2 regions of the Lysinibacillus sp. OF-1 genome follow, and region 2 is predicted to be linked to the other one. Evidence: riboswitches for the same ligand, from Rfam matches in the RefSeq annotation. Region 2 holds a riboswitch; the other holds the start of a gene.
The links. Region 2 has a riboswitch for cobalamin ahead of NV349_RS11140 (hypothetical protein). Riboswitches for the same ligand answer to the same signal wherever they lie in the genome.
Positions count from the first base shown of each region.

Region 1: linked by a shared signal. The riboswitch ahead of NV349_RS10375 (ABC transporter substrate-binding protein) and the one ahead of NV349_RS11140 (hypothetical protein) in region 2 are both predicted to bind cobalamin.

Region 1 covers NZ_CP102798.1:2,133,222-2,136,644, reverse strand. The annotation lists gene NV349_RS10380 (precorrin-3B methylase) at 1-359, opposite strand, end outside; gene NV349_RS10375 (ABC transporter substrate-binding protein) at 410-1,402, opposite strand; cobalamin riboswitch at 1,566-1,752, opposite strand; gene NV349_RS10370 (elongation factor G) at 1,935-3,423, shown strand, end outside.
Region 2 covers NZ_CP102798.1:2,299,092-2,302,514, forward strand. The annotation lists gene NV349_RS11135 (enoyl-CoA hydratase/isomerase family protein) at 1-1,024, shown strand, start outside; cobalamin riboswitch at 1,160-1,347, shown strand; gene NV349_RS11140 (hypothetical protein) at 1,548-1,748, shown strand; gene NV349_RS11145 (hypothetical protein) at 1,788-2,444, shown strand; cobalamin riboswitch at 2,728-2,905, shown strand; gene NV349_RS11150 (glutaredoxin family protein) at 3,020-3,244, shown strand; gene nrdI (class Ib ribonucleoside-diphosphate reductase assembly flavoprotein NrdI) at 3,241-3,423, shown strand, end outside.

The DNA of each region.
Region 1 (3,423 bases), 170 kb from region 2:
CCCTCTAAAGCATGATAAAGCTGTTCGGTTATCGGAGCAGCCTCCATCTTTTCACCATCACAAAAATCACAGGCCTTCATCGCGATGATGGGTCCTGATGGTGCAACATAAAGACCCACTTCTCGTAAGGCTTGCATAGCCTCTGTCACGGCACTCGTTGGAATGGACACTAAAATACTATAGGAGGCCGAATACTTAATCGCCCCCTTTTCGCCAGCAATCTCTGCTATTTTTTGAAATTGTGCAGGCGTATAATGCTTATTAATAATACCTGGGCTGACAGCTAAGCGTGTAAATTCGCCATGACGATTAAGTGTTTCAAATGTTTGATCTGGTACGTTTTTCTGAAATGCATTCATTGATATCGCTCCTTATGAAAAAGGAGCTAGCACAATGCTAGCTCGGAATTTTAAAAGTTATCAGGATAGAAACCCTTCGCTAAAATTTCAATAGCCTCTGCCGCACGAACGCCTTCAGACGCAGCTGACAGTGGCAGGATGACAAAGCGATCATTTTTAACAGCTTCCATCTCCTTTAATGCTGGATCATTTTTTAAGAATTGAATCTTTTGTTCGGCCGTTGTTTCACCGTAATCGATCACGACAACTACCTCGGGATTACGGTCTACCGCATCTTCCTTCGACACGGTTGTCCAGCCTGATTCCACATCACCAAAAATATTTTGACCACCAGCGATTGACACTAGTTCATTCATAAAGTTTTGACCAGCTGTAAAGACATCCTTTTCACCGCTATCAAATACGAGAACACGTAATTTCTCACTATCTTTTGGTAATTTAGCTTGAATTGCCTCCACATCTTGCGTCATTTGCTCAATTAAGGCTTCTCCACGATCCTCAATACGGAAAATTTTTGCGATATTACGAATATCAGTGAAAATATCCTCTAGTGTTGGCTTTGTCATATTGGAAGCCGTATGTAAATACGTATGAATGCCTAACTCCTCAAGCTCTTCCGGTGTTCCAACACCCTTTTCACCAAAGCCACTCTTCCAGCCTGCATATAAGAAATCAGCCTCGGCATCAATTACTTGCTCCTTCGTTGGGTATTGATCAGAAAGCACAGGCACTTTATCGTATGCTTCTTGTAGGGGCTCGTAGATTTTATCATCTAAGTAAGCTGTGCCTACCATGGAATCCTCTAAGCCTAGCGCTAGCATAATCTCTGTCACATGCTGATTTAAACTAATCGCTTTTGTAGGTGCTTCCTTATATGTTTGAGTTGTTTCATTATTGTCAATGGTTACTTCCGTTGCTGCCTCAGATGGCTCAACCTTCTCATCTTGCGCTGCTGATTCAGGTTTGTCCTTTGCATTACAAGCCCCTAAAACAGCGACCAAGGCAATGACCATCACCAGCCATAAACTTTTCCATTTCTTCATGTCCTTTTCTCCTTTGTTGTTCATCTATAGAAAGAAATCAAAGACTTCTTTGCTACCAGGATTCGTGGGAAGGGCATAAAAAAACCCTCTTGTCGCCAAGAGAGTAGCATAGTGAAAAAACGGTACATTACCTTTATCACTATCCCCATCCTCGTGGTTCTTAGTCAAAAAACACATACTGGCAGGTATCCTGGCTTAGGTTCATCATCTATACGCCTTCCCATAGTTAAACTACAGTGGCATGCTGTACAGACTCCCCATTTACAGTTGCGGGACAGCATCGGAATTGCACCGATTTCCCTTTTAAGCAAATGACAAATGCCATTTGCACCAATACGTTCTATAATGATTAATACTATTGATAGACTAGCAGAAGAAAATTTGTAGCTCAATCAGTAGTATGTTGCTAAATATATAATCATCATTATATTAGCACTATTTCGACAAAAATACGAACTATTTTACAAGAAATATATAAGCTAGTATTCTGTTACAATGAAAAGATAGCTATAGATAGAAACGAGGATATGTTATGTACAAAACAATTGGTGTACTTGCGCATGTGGATGCAGGTAAAACAACCTTCTCTGAGCAAGTACTTTTTCATACACAAAGCATTCAAGCTCGTGGTCGAGTGGATCATCAGGATACCTTTCTCGATCATCATGAGCTAGAGCGCAAGCGTGGTATTACCATTTTTGCCGAGCAAGGTCGCATGAACATAGGCGACGATACATACACGTTGATTGATACACCAGGGCATGTCGACTTCTCCCCTGAGATGGAGCGCGCCATTCGTGTGATGGATTATGCCATTGTTATCATTAGTGCGGTCGAGGGCGTACAGGGTCATACGGAAACCGTGTGGCAGCTTTTACGCAAATACCATGTCCCAACATTCTTCTTTATCAATAAAATTGATCGCGAAGGAGCCAATGTGGAGGCCGTTATGACACAGCTCCGCAAGGATTGTTCCCAGCAGGTGCTGTTCGTCGATGAACCGCTTCGTACTGATTATGTTTCAAGCAGCATCATGGAATGGTTGGCTGAGCGTAATGAAGAGCTGCTCGATGCCTTTTTGAATGAGTCATTGGAGCATGAGCAATGTCTTACTCAGCTACAGACCATGATTCAAAAGGAATGTGCCTTCCTCTGCTTTACAGGGTCTGCCCTAAAGGATGAGGGCATCAAGGAATTGCTTGCCCAGCTCCCTCTATTAACAGACACCCATTTTGAAGTGAATGCACCGTTTGAGGGGGAGGTTTTTAAAATTCGTCATGACGGCCACCAGCGTTTAACATTTATGAAGGCTGTCAAGGGAGTTTTACATGTTCGGGATGAATTTTCGTTTGAAGAAGTGACAGAAAAAGTGACTGAAATTCGCCTCTATAATGGCAGTCGCTTTGATACCGTCCAACAGGTTGAAGCGGGAGAGATTTTTGCTGTTAAAGGACTTAGTCAGGCCAATATTGGAGACCGCATCGGCACTACTGTGCTGTCACAGCCCTATGAGCTTGTCCCAACGCTACAGGCAAAGGTTCAATATGAGGGCCATCAGCATATCAAGGAAGTGTTACAAATTTTCCGTTTACTAGAAGCAGAAGAGCCTTCCTTACGTGTGGTTTGGCAGGAAAAGTTCCAGGAAATCCATGTGCACATTATGGGCGTTATTCAGTTGGAGGTACTGACAGAGGTGTTAATGAAGCGTTTTTCATTAACGGTCTCCTTTGGCGAGCCCCAAATTTTATATATGGAAACCATTGTGACGACGGTGACAGGCTATGGTCATTTTGAGCCCCTCAAGCATTATGCAGAAGTTCATTTACTAATGGAGCCCAATCCACGAGGAGTAGGTAATACATTTAGCAATGCCTGCCATGCGGATCATTTATCGGTAGGCAACCAACGCCTTGTTGAAAAGCACCTGTTTGAGCGTGATCACCATGGCTTACTCACAGGCTTCCCTCTGACAGATGTTCATTTTACACTGCTAACAGGTCGCGGACATAATGAACATACAT
Region 2 (3,423 bases):
AGCAAGCATTACGCTGAATCGTCCTCAAGCTTTAAACTCACTTTCTATAGAAATGCTAAAGCCCATTGGTGAGAAACTAAAGGAATGGCAGGCGAATGATCAAATTCACTTGATAATTCTAAGAGGTACTGGCGAAAAGGGCTTTTGTGCTGGGGGTGATATTAAAACACTCTATAAAGCTCGCTCCAGTCAGGAAGCTTTCCAAAATGCCGAAATCTTTTTTGAGGAAGAATATCACATAGATAGGGCAATCTATCACTACCCAAAGCCTATCATTGCTTGCCTTGATGGCATTGTCATGGGAGGTGGGGTTGGTTTAACGTATGGGGCTAGCCACCGAATTGTTACAGAACGAACAAAATGGGCTATGCCAGAAATGAATATTGGCTTCTTTCCTGATGTTGGAGCTGCCTATTTTCTAAATAAAGCGCCTGGCTATGTAGGATATTACTTAGCTTTGACAGCATCGATCATCCAAGCTGCAGATGTTCTCTTTGCTAATGGTGCGGATAGCTATATGACGAGCGATCATTTACACGCATTCCTCACACGCATTGAACAAACGGACTGGCATACAGTGGAGACTGACACAGCTCTAAAGCAATTAATAGAGGACTATTCAAGTACACCAACAGCAAACAGTGAGCTTGCCAGCCTTCAAAATGAAATCGATCAACATTTCTCAAAACATACAGTGGAGAAGATAGTCGAATCCTTAGACAATGACCCAAGCAAATTTGCACAAGAAACAAAGCAGTTGCTTCTATCTAAATCTCCATCATCCTTAAAAATTACATTAAAGCAGCTGATAGATGCCCAACATAAAACGGTAGAAGAATGCTTTGCGACTGATTTAATCTTGGCAAAAAACTTTTTAAATCATGAGGATTTCTATGAAGGGGTTAGGTCTGTCGTCATTGATAAGGATCGAAATCCTCAGTATATCTATCAAACATTCGCTGATTTTACAGATGATATACTTGAAAAATTCTTTCAAGACAGTAGTGAAACCGTAAAGAAGTAAGAACAATGATATCTTCGCTCAATAAATGCTGAAACCATCTACTTGTTAAGAGGTAGGTGGTTTCTTAAGTGTTGTTCTGTAGATTTTCATAGGGTTTTGTCAGAGAAAGTAGAATGATATGTTATACTATAAAAAACGGAATAAAAGGATAAAGGTACAAATTCAATAGAATTTGTTTAAAAGGGAAGAACGGTGAAAAGCCGTCGCTGTCCCGCAACTGTAATTGGGAGCACATTTTAAAAACCACTGTTATGTATGTAATGGGAAGGGAAAAATGTGTGATGATCATAAGCCAGGAGACCTGCCTTTATCTAGTACAGCCAAAACCTACGCGGATAGGGGGTGTTGAGTGTGACGAATTACCTTCATCATACTCATAGTGCGACAACCAAAAAAAGAGTCTCTATTCAATATAGACGACTTATTTTATATTGGTTGAAGAACTATGAAGTATGTCAGTCATAGCTAGCATCTTCCCATTAGGGCAAGATGTTTTTTTTATGAATAAATAGGGGTGAACAAGATGACATCACATTCAATTTCATTTTATATAAATCAGTTAAAGCAGCAAATTATGAACAACCTTTCTGGTGAGCATATTAGGCCTTTACAGCTTTATATTAGGAAGTTAATAGAAGAAAACCCAAATGATTATACATCTATTAATGATGCCTATTTAACGATCAAGCTTGAATTAGTCAAGACATGTCATGATAGTAGATAAAAAATCTGAAGTGAAGTGAATAATTAAATGGAATGCAAAATGAACAAATCTGAAGACATAATGGACAACATAGATATGAATCAAAAAGTTTTATATAGAAAATTGGATCATTTTGAAATGGAAAGAGGCTTGGTATTAGAAAGTTTAGACATTTTTCTAAGATGGAATCAACAAACACAATACCTTTCCGAAGACAAGCTTCAAAAGCTTTGGATGAAACTGGTAAGGAAGTATAAATTCTCTCTCGATGAATGGGAAAGAACCGCTGGTCGTACAAATATCCATGCTTATCTAGTGAAGGAGCAAGGGCATGGGTTACAAAAGTTGATGCGCTTTTACAAAGATCGACACGGCATAAAATGGTTGGAAAATGCATTTCATTATGGAATGTCATTGCTCATTGAAGTTGGAAAAATGCCTGGATTAGAAATGTTTTTCCTAACAAATTTAATATGTTACAGATGGGAAAAGGATTATTTAGAGGATGCAGATGTTCAACAGTTTTTTTGTCATTCAATAAATGGTAAAGTGAAGGAGGTCTATGAAAGTTTCAGGGCTTTCGATCAAGAACAGAATCTGTTAACCGCAACTACTCTCTATAAACTTTTATCAAAATATAATCCTCATTTTCAAGTGAATTCGGCAGCAACGCCTGAATTTTATAAGGAATTGTCCTTATTTGTCGAAATCGAGTAATCCATACGTTCGACATGTCAAACAGTCTATTATTCTTTAGAATATAGGCTGTTTCTATGTGAAATACGCTAGTATATTTAATGCTCATAGATCCGTAGTAACAAAAAATCTCGTACATAGTTTAGATACACAATGAATTAAGATATAAGTAATAGATGGTGAAATTCCTTCGAAAGTTATGATTGAAAATAATGAATAATCAAAAAATAAAGAAGTTTAGAATCTAGATTTACTTTTTATATGAAGGATGGTACACTTAAAACTATTGAACAACAACTATATATTGTGTTCGTTTTATATAGGTGCTACTATATGTAGTTTAAAAGGGAAGTTCGGTACAATTCCGACGCTGTCCCCGCAACTGTGAAGCTGACAATGATTACAACCACTGTGCATTCGCATGGGAAGGGAATCAGAGGATGAAGCAAAGCCAGGAGACCTGCCTCTATAAAACAATTAATCATTTCTTCGGGGATTAAGAAATGGGAACGTCAGTATTTTTGGTATGGTAACGTTTCCATTTAGCTATCTCTCTAGAGGAGATAGCTTTTTATTATATGAAAAGAGGGATTTTTATGAAACTTTATACGAAAACAATCTGTCCAAAATGCCTTTGGGTAAAATCTGAATTACAACGTGCAGGACTTGATGCAGAAATTGTCAACATTGATCACGATGAACAAGCTAAACAAACAATAATCGATGCAGGTTTTTTAAGTGTGCCTGTTTTAGAAATGAATAATACATTTATAGGAGATGTTAAGGACATAGTTTCTCATATTGAGATGATTGTTCTATGATCGTTTACGCAAGTCGTACAGGAAATGTCCGGAATATTGTTTCCAAATTAAGGGCAGAGTCTGTTGAGCTCTCTGAGGAATTACAATTGAATAAGCCTTATCTTTTAATTACTTATACTGATGGCTTAGGCGATATCCCTGCAAAAGTGGAACGTTTTTTAGAAAAAAACAGAGATTTT